2 regions of the Chryseobacterium indoltheticum genome follow, and region 2 is predicted to be linked to the other one. Evidence: riboswitches for the same ligand, from Rfam matches in the RefSeq annotation. Region 2 holds a riboswitch; the other holds the start of a gene.
What was found. A riboswitch is a leader RNA that binds a small molecule or an ion and turns the genes downstream of it on or off. The one in region 2 is predicted to bind cobalamin.
Positions count from the first base shown of each region.

Region 1: it holds a riboswitch for cobalamin, as region 2 does, so the genes downstream of both, EG358_RS06320 (acyl-CoA thioesterase) here and EG358_RS15415 (TonB-dependent receptor plug domain-containing protein) in region 2, are expected to answer to the same signal.

Region 1 covers NZ_CP033929.1:1,357,458-1,362,868, forward strand. Annotated here, with positions in the region: gene EG358_RS06305 (XAC2610-related protein) at 1-118, shown strand, start outside; gene EG358_RS06310 (HD domain-containing protein) at 96-686, shown strand; gene EG358_RS06315 (hypothetical protein) at 761-991, shown strand; gene EG358_RS06320 (acyl-CoA thioesterase) at 1,108-1,491, opposite strand; cobalamin riboswitch at 1,605-1,781, opposite strand; gene EG358_RS06325 (hypothetical protein) at 1,859-2,656, opposite strand; gene EG358_RS06330 (ATP-binding cassette domain-containing protein) at 2,691-3,350, opposite strand; gene EG358_RS06335 (YcxB family protein) at 3,678-4,166, opposite strand; gene EG358_RS06340 (endonuclease MutS2) at 4,299-5,411, opposite strand, start outside.
Region 2 covers NZ_CP033929.1:3,329,261-3,334,671, forward strand. Annotated here, with positions in the region: gene EG358_RS15390 (MFS transporter) at 1-911, shown strand, start outside; gene EG358_RS15395 (CCC motif membrane protein) at 1,006-1,338, opposite strand; gene EG358_RS15400 (DUF2752 domain-containing protein) at 1,357-1,650, opposite strand; gene namA (NADPH dehydrogenase NamA) at 1,678-2,730, opposite strand; gene cdd (cytidine deaminase) at 2,839-3,321, shown strand; cobalamin riboswitch at 3,390-3,567, shown strand; gene EG358_RS15415 (TonB-dependent receptor plug domain-containing protein) at 3,603-5,411, shown strand, end outside.

The DNA.
Region 1 (5,411 bases), 2.0 Mb from region 2:
AAAAGTAAAAACCGTAAAAAGAGAATTTATAGATTACAAGTGGTTTGCAAAAACAACAATCTATCCCAGAGAACGATATTTTAAAGAAGAAATAAATGAAAATACAGAAAGAAATTGATTTTATTCTCGCAGTAGATGCACTGAAAAATGTGCAGAGAAGAAATTATAATGCAGATGATTCCAGAAGAGAAAACACAGCAGAACATTCGTGGCAGATTATTATTCTGGCTCAAATTCTTTTTCCGTACGCCAAAAACAGAGCCGATATCGATTTGTTGAGAGTCATCAGAATGCTTTCCATTCATGATTTGGTTGAAATTGAAGCAGGCGATACTTTTCTTTTTGATGAAGCGGCAATGGTTGGCAAATTTGAAAGAGAAAAACAATCCGCTCAGAATATTTTTGGAATCTTAGATGAACCAATTCGCTCAGAATTCTTCAACCTATGGCTTGAATTTGAAGAAGAGCAAACTCCCGATGCTATTTTTGCATGCGCAATCGACAGAATTATGCCTTTCATTCTAAATTCTCATACTTCAGGGAAAAGCTGGACGGAAGCTAAAGTAACAGAGTTGCAAATCAGAAAAATGCTTGAAAATGCAATCAGCAGAGCTTCTGATGAAATGGGGGAGGCTTTTCATTACCTAATGAATCTTAATCTAGAATCTGAAAAAGTAATAAAGTAACAAAACATATTATTAAAATTAAAAGAACTTTTGAATTTTGGTCTGCAGATTGTTTTTAATTTACAAAAAATGTCATGCAAACAAAAGATTACAGCAGAGAAGAATTACAATACCATCAAAGTGAAAACAATTATACGCTTATCGTTCCTAAGAAATTTCTCAGTGCTAAAGATATTATAGTTAAGAAAAAAAATTCTGACGGAAGCTTTTCTAATGCTGATGTTGAAGTAAGAGATGAAGAAAATCATATATTGATTATCACGACCATTCCTATAGACATCCGTTTGGAAATTTTAGAGGAATAAATTGGTTGTTTTTACAATTTTTCAGAGTTTCGGCGGGCTTTTGGCCCGCCGAAACTCTGAAAAAAAACATTGAATTTCAATTGATTTCGGCAACCGAAGGTTGCCGAAACCTCTATTTATAGTATTTGAATTGGTTTCTTAAATTCGTCAATCGCTACAAAAGTAAAATCTCCTACAATTGCCTTTTCTCTTTCGTAAGAATACATTTGCTCGGTGTAGATCTCAACATTCACTTTCATACTGGTTTTTCCAACATGCGAAACTTTTCCGATTAATTCCACAATCGTACCTGCAGGAATTGGTTTTTTAAAATCAATTTTATCGCTGCTTACGGTTACCACTCGTTTTCTGGCAAATCTTGTTGCGGTAATAAAGGCAACTTCATCCATCAATTGCATGGCTGTTCCTCCAAAAAGGGTATCGTAATGATTGGTAGTATTAGGGAAAACGGCTTTAAAAATTCGGGTTTCCGATGATTGAATTCTTTCTTCTGTAGTCATATTTCATTATAAATTAAAGCGAAAATGAAATAATATTGAAACCAACAGAATTATTCAGGAACATGAAATTCCTGAAAAAGCCATAAGATCAATAAACTTCAAATCGCGAAAGTTTTTGTCTAAAGAAATAGGCAGGTCTCCTGACTTGTAACATCTTTATTCCTTCCCATGCTTTGCACAGTGGCTTTTTATAAAGACTTCGGTTACTTACAGTTGCGCGACAGTTCGTGATTTTCACACGATTCCCTTTTAATCTGCGGTTAAACAGAACCAGTTTCTCGAAAAATAGTAGCATAAAGCGGTACGCCAAAAGCTAATGACTTTTCGGTTGCAAAAATAAGAATAATAAAAAGAATATTTGTAAAAATTATTCAGGGTTGCTATAAATAATCTGGCTGATCGCTTTTCCTTCCTTAATGGTCCAGAAAGTCGTGTATCTGTGCTCTCCCGAACCATTAATCATATAAAGAAAAATATGATCATCATCGATTGAAGTTACACCCATATTGTCAAAATCCATCGTTGGATTAAACATATTTTTAATCGCTTCTCTTACGAAAACAGAGCCTCTTCCGGGCTGCTGTACACGAACTGATTTTATTTCCTTTAAATCTTCAGGAAGCTCTTTTCCGAGTCCCCAGGTTTTTTGTTTGTCGATTTTAACGATATTTCCTTCCGCATCCTTTTCCTGTTTTTTGAATTTTGCGCTTGAAGGATAAATGTCAATCACCACTTTCGTTCGCTGAGCGGTTGGTATTTTCTGATTATTGTTGTCTGTAAAAGTGATCGATCTACCGTTTTTAGATAATACCGGAGTGAACTTCGGAAGCTGATCGATAAATGCAATACGGCTTTTGTTCACCATTCCTTCTTTATTAAGACTGTCGTATCGTACGAAAGGCTTTGGGAGCTCTTCTTTTTCAGGATATTTTATCCATATCCATTCAGTTTCTCCGGGAGCGGGTTTTACATACACAAAAACGTCTCCTTTTTTCATTCTGATTTTATCAACAATTTTACGGTAATCTTCTTTGTGTACACGCACCATTGCATAGCCTTCCTCGGCTTTTACCACGCCAAAAGGAACTTTATTCTGAGCATTAACCAAACTAAAAGAGAAAATACAAAATACCGATAAATAGATTGCTTTGTGGATGAAAGTCATGATGAAAAGAATATTTATAGTTCAAAGATATAAATTAAATAGTTGTAGGAAGATAATTAAACCTTTTCAATTCTGTTAAATCTTTGATTGGCTTTAAATGAGTATCCGAAAGAAGAAAAATATTGTCTGAAATATCTAAAACGTCATGATATTGATGATCTGAAATGATAAAACCTTTGTCAGTTTGTTGTTTGATAATTGTTTTTATTTCGGTTACTGTTTTTGGCGAAAGGCTGTGAAAAGGTTCATCCAGTAAAATGAATTCAGCTTTGGAATAAATAATCAACAAAACTTCAACAATTCTAAGCTCTCCTCCGGAAAGTGTATTTGGGGTTTCATTTAAAAATGGTTGAATGAATTTTGATTGAAAAATTTTCGCATTATTTTCTTTAGCACAAAACAAATCAATAAGGTTTTTGATCTTTATATTCTTCGGTAAAAATGGATGTTGAGGTAAATAAGCAATTCTATTTTTCCTGTCGGGCTGATTTTGTAAAATTATATCGTTGAATTTTATATATTGAGTATCACCTTTTATCGTTCCAAAAATAATTTGAAATAAAGTTGATTTTCCGGAACCATTTCTTCCCAAAAGACCACAAATATTTCCGGTTTCACAGCTTAAATAAATATCTTTTAAAATATCTTTTTTACCAAAAGATTTTGTAATACTGTCGATATGAAGCTTGCTCATAGAATAACAGAAATAAGTTTTAAAATAATACTAAAAGCAACTGTTATCATCCAAAATGATATTCTTGAAAACCCAAAATTAGCATAGAAATGATATTCGTTTTTAAGTCTTAATTCATAAATAAAATATTGCATCAACGGGAAAATAAATAAAAATCCAAAGCTGAAGGTTTCAAAATTTATTCCCGCAGGAATGGATGTCAATAAAGAAAACAAAACTGCCGGAATAAGAAGTTTTCTGTAAAAAATCCACAATACTTTTAAATTGATAAGCATATTCAAAAATAGAAATAAAAAAGAGAGCAATATAAGGTTGCTCTCTTTTAGTTTAATTATTTAAAAGCTTTGCTTTTACATTACTTTTTTTAATCATGTTCCTCAGTTCTGAAATCTGACTGTCGGAAAAGTATTTTTTCGGAATCATATTCATCGTTGTTTTACTTTGATAAATCAAAAGCCAATCCTTGGTTTCTTTAATCTTGTAGACTGTATTCCAGGCGAAATCTCCTTCGAAAGTTTCGCCCTTTGTCTGAACTTTTTCTTCAGTAAAAGTATAAATGATTTCTTCCTGAATTTTCTTGTTAGAAAAAAATGCATTCTTCAAACGGAAATAAGAACGGATGATGATAAAAACAAATACAGCAGCAAACCAAATCGATGCAGATTGTAAGATATTCTGCGTATCGTTCTCAGTATTATAAAGATTCAAAACCAAAAATATCAGGATAATGAAAGAGAAAATAATAATTCTCGGCAATGAACTTTTAATATTAAAATTCAAAAATTCCTTAAATGTAATATGAGTTTTTACAGTCATTTAAAAGTAATAATCAATAAAATAATTTATAAATCACCTGCATATTCAAGCTTAAGCGACTTGTTCGCAACTCTTTGCTTCTTAAAATATTAAAAGTAGAAGATAATCTTTGCGTTGAAAATTAATTCAAAATTAAATCCTTTCTAATTCGTCCGCATCAATCATCGTCTTAAAAGTACCGTAATTTACCGTCACTTTATTTCTCGAGATTTTCTCAATCGTTCCCACACTCGTACTTCCGGTAATTCTCACGCGTTGACCTTCTTTCATCCAGACAGCTCGGTCAGATTTACGTTTTTCCTCAATCTTTTCGTTAGTTTCCGTAATTTTTTCGATCACATCTTCCTTCTTCAATTGTTGCGTAATTTTTCTTTTTACGACCTGCAGACGCTTAGATTCATCTTTGTCAGCTCCAATTTTTCTGAATTTTTCCTGCTCCAAGATCTTTACAAAATCTTTCACCACATCTTTCCTCGATTTTCCTTTCACATAGCTGTCGATAAAGGCTTCTATCTTGCTTCCGAACTGAAGTTTTCGGTGTTCATCTTCATATAATTTCTGGAAATTGAATAACTTTTGCTGCAACTGCTCATTTAGTTTTTGCAAATTATCACGCTTGTCTTCCACCGATTCTTTTCTTTCTGCAAGATCAGTTTTCAGTTTTTCAACTTCGTATTTTTCCTGTTGAAGTTTTACAATCGTTTTATCTAAATTCACGATATCATGTTCCACTTTTTTCTTCGCAGAATGAATGATAAATCGTGGGATTTTATTCTTTTCAGCAACTTCAAACGTAAACGAACTTCCTGCTTGCCCGACTTCCAGTTTATACATCGGTTCCAAAGTTTCTTCATTAAATAGCATCGCTGCATTTTCTGCGTTGGGAAGTTGTTCTACAACCAGTTTGATATTAGTATAATGCGTTGTAATAATCGCAAAACTTTTCTTGTCATAGAAAAACTCTAAGAAACTTTCTGCCAAAGCGCCACCTAGCTCAGGATCAGAACCTGTTCCGAATTCGTCGATCAGTAAAAGCGTTTCGCCATCAGCTTCACGGATGATTCCGCCCATTTTCTTTAATCTTGACGAATAGGTCGATAGATGATTTTCAATAGATTGATTGTCACCAATATCGGTCATGATCTTATCAAAGAAAAACATCTCAGATTTCGGATGAGTAGGAACTAAAATTCCGCTCTGAATCATTAGTTGAAGTAGCCCAACAGTTTTCAGAGTAATCGATTT
Region 2 (5,411 bases):
TTTTCGCTTATTATTTTAAATTTTCTCCGATTTTAAGCCTTGGTTTTCTGATTATTACCCGTCTGTTAACAGGTTGTGCCGAAGGAATGGTCGGAGCAAGCCCGATTAACTGGGCAATTATGGCTTTAGGTGAAAAACATACCGCAAAAATCATTTCTTATAATGGTGTTGCGTGCTACGGAGCTTTAGCAATCGGAGCTTCTTTAGGAATTGTAATCGAACACGCATACAGTCTTTACGGTATTGGAATTCTTTCTATTATTTTAGGAATAATCGGATTTTTCTTTGCTAAAACCAAAGAAAATAAGACCAACACGAATCCAAAAGAAAATCAGTCTTTTTGGAAAGTTCTGGGAAAAGTAGCTCCTTTTGGAGTTTGTCTGGCTTTGGGAGGAATTGGTTTTGCAAGCATTTCTACATTTATAACGTTATATTACAATTATTTTCATTGGAATAATGGTGCTTTGTGTTTAAGTGTTTTCGGAGGATTATTTGTTGCTGGAAGATTGGTTTTCAGCAATGTCATCAATAATTATGGTGGAATAAAAGTTGCCATTGCCTGTCTTTTTGTAGAAACCATCGGGCTTTTAATTATTGCATTTGCTACCAACGCTCAAATGGCATTGGTTGGCGCTGGTGTTACAGGATTAGGTTTTTCTTTAATTTTTCCTGCGCTTGGTGTTGTTGCCATAAAGAGTGTTTCGCCATCAAGTCAGGGTTCTGCTTTGGCTGGTTATGGGCTTTTTATTGATATTTCTTTGGGCGTTGCAGGTCCGATAATCGGAAGTGTTGCCGATTTTTTCGGAATGCAGTTTATCTTTCCGTTCAGTGCAGCAATGGTTTTTATAGGATTGGGGCTGGCTTATTTTCTGAAGAAAAAATCAAACTTAAAGAAACTGAATGAGGCTTAAATTAAAAGACTTCATGTAATAAATTTAAACATTTAATTCAAACAAAAAAGGTTGCAAAAAAAATTGCAACCTTTATATTTTTAAACAAGACTTATTATTGTCCCATCAAATCTCTGATACGTTCCTGCATCAATTCTTGATCTGAAAGTGCATCCCATCCGAAAACAGCAATCATCACAATATTTAAAACAAGATAAAGTGCGCTTAAGATCAAACCAATAATACACAGGATTCTTCCGGTGTTAAGGTTATTGTAATCAGAATATAATGTCGGATTACTTTGGTACAACGCATTGTCTTTTTTGTACAATACAAGCCCGATGATCCCGGCAATTAATCCCAAGACACCGTAACAACAGCATCCAACGATAGAGACAATTCCTAAAACAAGTACTGCAGTAGCATTAGGTAGTTTTTGTTGATTCATAATTTGTTTTTTTAATGTTTAGTTTAAATGAATAATAAAATGTTTATAAAAGTAAGAAAAAACCATGATCAGTGAATTAATTATTGCTAAAAAAATCAAAATCTGTCCGTAATTTCTTTTTTTGTCGATAAAATTGATTCCTACAAAGCAGAAAAACAGCAACAATGTATAAACTGCCGGAAACATTTGAAAAGCTTCTGAAAACTTTCCCTGAAAAACCATCAAAATTGCCCGTTGTGATCCGCACCCGAAACATTCAATTCCCAAAAACTTTTTGCTGGGACACGGAAGCATAAAGTCTTCTATACGCATTGTTGTCTTTTAAATTTGATCCTAAAATTAAGAAGAAATTTTCGCTCTAAGGTATTGATGTGGAAAAAAAGATTCTTCATTCATTTCAAATGAGCCCTGAACTGCCAAATAAGGATTTCGCAAAATCTCTCTCGCTACAAATATAAGATCGGCTTCATTATTTTGTAAAATCTCTTCTGCCTGTTCGGTTTTTGTTATCAGACCAACCGCTCCTGTTTTCACATTCGCCTGATTTTTCACAGCAGAAGAAAACGGAACCTGGTAACCGTCAAAAACTGAGATTTTTGCTCCATGAATATTTCCGCCGCTTGATACATCAACCAAATCAACATTGTGATCTTTTAAAATTTTTGCCAACTCTACACTGTCATCAATATCCCAACCGTTTTCAGCATATTCCGTTCCTGAAATTCTTACAAATAACGCTACGTATTCATTAAGCTCTTCGTTGACGGCATCTACAATTTCCAGTAAAAATCTGATTCTTTTTTCAAAGCTTCCGCCATATTCATCAGTTCTTACATTAGAAAGTGGTGATAAAAACTGATGAATCAGGTAACCGTGTGCACCGTGAATTTCAACGACATCAAAACCTGCATTTACTGCTCTTTTTGCTGCATTCTTAAAATTCTGAACCTGTTCCTTTATTTCATCAACCGTCAAAACGTGCGGAATTCTTTCTGTCGGATGATACGGAATTGCACTTGGAGCAACTGTTTCCCAGCCTTCCTGCAAAGAGATTTGTTTATTTTCCCACGTAGAACCTTTTCTTCCGGCATGTGCAATCTGAATTCCTATTTTGCTGTCTGAATTCTTATGTACAAATTCTACAATTTTCTGGAGTTCAGCAGCCTGTTCGTCATTCCAGATTCCCATGCAGTGATTGGTAATTCTGCCTTTGGATTCTACGCCACTCGCTTCCACCACAAGAAGTCCCGTTCCACCTTGAGCACGGCTTCCGTAATGTACAAAATGAAAGTCGTTGGCAACACCGTTTTCGCAAGAGTACATACACATCGGAGACATTACCCAACGGTTTTTAAGCTCTACATTTCTAAATTTTATTGGAGAATATAACATCGAATTTAATTTTTCTAAAAGTTAAAATTACAAATTTAGTATCGTAACAAAGATGTTGCCAGCTTCCTTAAAAAGGGTTACATTTACCGCCCTTTTTAAGGAAATAAAATGAAAAAAGATATAAAGATCGGTTTCGAGCATTTTACAAGCAAAAATGAACTGACAGAAATAGAAAAAAGCCTTTTTGAAAAAGCAATTCAGGCCAGAGAAAATGCGTATGCTCCCTATTCCAACTTTTTTGTAGGATGCGCAGTTTTATTGGAAAATGGTGAAATTTATACTGGAAACAACCAGGAAAACGCTGCTTTTCCTTCCGGGCTTTGTGCAGAAAGAACGGCTCTCTTTTGGATCGGAGCTAACTTTCCGGATCAAAAGATTAAAAAAATATTTATCGTGGGCGGACCAAAAGAATTTTCAGAGAAAAACCCACCAATTCCTCCATGTGGAGCTTGCCGACAAAGTATTATAGAATACGAGACAAAGCAAAACGAAAATATTGAGCTTTATTTTTCCAATTTAAATGATGAGGTGATCAAAGTAACCTCTATAAAAGATTTGCTTCCTTTTTATTTTGACGGAACATTTTTGTAAGGTTTGTCACACAAATTAATACCGCAGATTTGTGTTTAATAAAATTTAATCTTTCTTTTCAAAAAAACTATATTTGCAAAAATTTTGGTTTCCAAGAGATTGGAACTAAGAGGGAATTGGGTGAAAATCCCAAGCTGTCCCCGCAACTGTAAATCGCACTATGATTTTCTACAAAAAAACCACTGCCAAAACGGGAAGGTGTAGCAAAGCGAAAGTCAGGAGACCTGCCGAAATTTAACATTAATAATAGAATTGCTTTCGGAGGAAAGGCAGCGTATGACATGATTTTAAAAAGAGCATTAACCCTACTTTCTGTGTCTTCTTGCCTGACGATTTATTATAGTCAGGAAAAAGATATTGACACCGTATTTGTATTCGACAATCAGATGAAAAAAGTAAAACTTTTTCATTCTTTAACTACTTTATCTGCTGCAGATATTCAAAAAAACTCTTCGAATCTTTCTGAGGTTTTACGATTTCAGTCGCCTGTTTATATTAAAGAAAATGGTCGTGGAGCAGTTTCTTCACCTTCATTTCGAGGAACAACGGCTCAACAAACAGCTTTTGTATGGAACGGAATCAACATCAATTCTCAGTTTTTGGGACAAGGTGATATCAACAATATTGCCCTTTTCGGATACGATCAAATGGAAATAAAATCAGGTGGCGGAAGTGTAATTTACGGAAGCGGTGCCATTGGCGGAAGTATTCATCTGAATAACGATCTGAGTTTCAATAAAGGTTTTAATGGATTGTTTAATTCTGAAATTGCATCTTTCGGAACTTATAATAATTTTGCAAAGGCTGCTTTCAGCAATGATAAATTCAGTTTTAAAGTTTCAGGAAATTATCTGATCAGCCAAAATGATTATAAAGTTCCTGAGGAAAATTACATCAACAGAAATGGGAAATTCTACAACTCAACTTTAAATATCGGTACTTCTTATAAAATTGCAAGCAACCAAACTATTTCCTGGCAAAGTCATTTTTATGATGCAACCCAAAACTATCCTATTTTTACAGAAAACGGAAACAAGAGTAAATATGAATCGCAAACGGTAAGAAGTTTACTTTCCTGGGATATCAATAATTCTAAAATTTCAAACAGCTTAAAGGCAGCTTATACGGAAGATAATTTTCAATATTTCGGAAATTATAATGACTCTTACACAAGTGGCGGAATTAATAAAAATTATATTCTTAAAAACGACTTCAACTATTTTATTGATCCCAAATGGAATATCAATTTAATTGGAGAATTTCAGCAAAACCAGGGAGAAGGTTTGGGAACTTCAGGAATTACCGGCAAAGTAAAAAGAAATGTAGGATCTGCCGCAGGTCTATTGAGATACTTTGCAACACCTAATCTTCGGTTTGAAGCAGGAATTAAGCAAGATTTTGTTGAAGATATCAAGTCGCCTCTTCTCTACTCTTTCTCAGGAAAATGGAAAGCCAATAATTGGTACAGTCTGAATTTGAATTTCTCTAAAAACTTCAGATTCCCTTCCTTTAACGACTTGTATTGGACTCCCGGCGGAAACCAGGATCTGCAACCTGAAACATCAATTCAGACCGATATGAACCATGAGTTTAAAGTTGGAGATTTTAAGCTGACTTTGAGCCCTTATTATATGCGAATCACAGATATGATTCGTTGGCTGGATACCGGTTTGGGATACTATTCGCCATTCAACACTAACAAAGTAGAATCTTATGGTTTAGAATCACAACTTAGTTATCAAAAGTTGTTTAATGAAGATCATTCAGTAAAGCTTGTAGCGGGCTATACTTATGCGAAATCTATTAACTTGGAAACTCAGAAGCAGCTTACTTATGTTCCGCTTCATAAGTTTTCATCAAATGTAGATTATCAGTATAAATTTCTACGTGTTTACGCACAGGGAATGTTTAACGGTTTAACCTATACAACGTCTGATGAAAGCAAAAAATATGCGATCTACCCGTATTTTGTGATGAATGCAGGTCTTTCAGCAACATTTATGAAAAACTATACTTTAGGGATAAAGGTGAACAATATTACAGATACTGTCTACGAAACAATGGCGTATTATCCTTTACCTAAAAGAAAT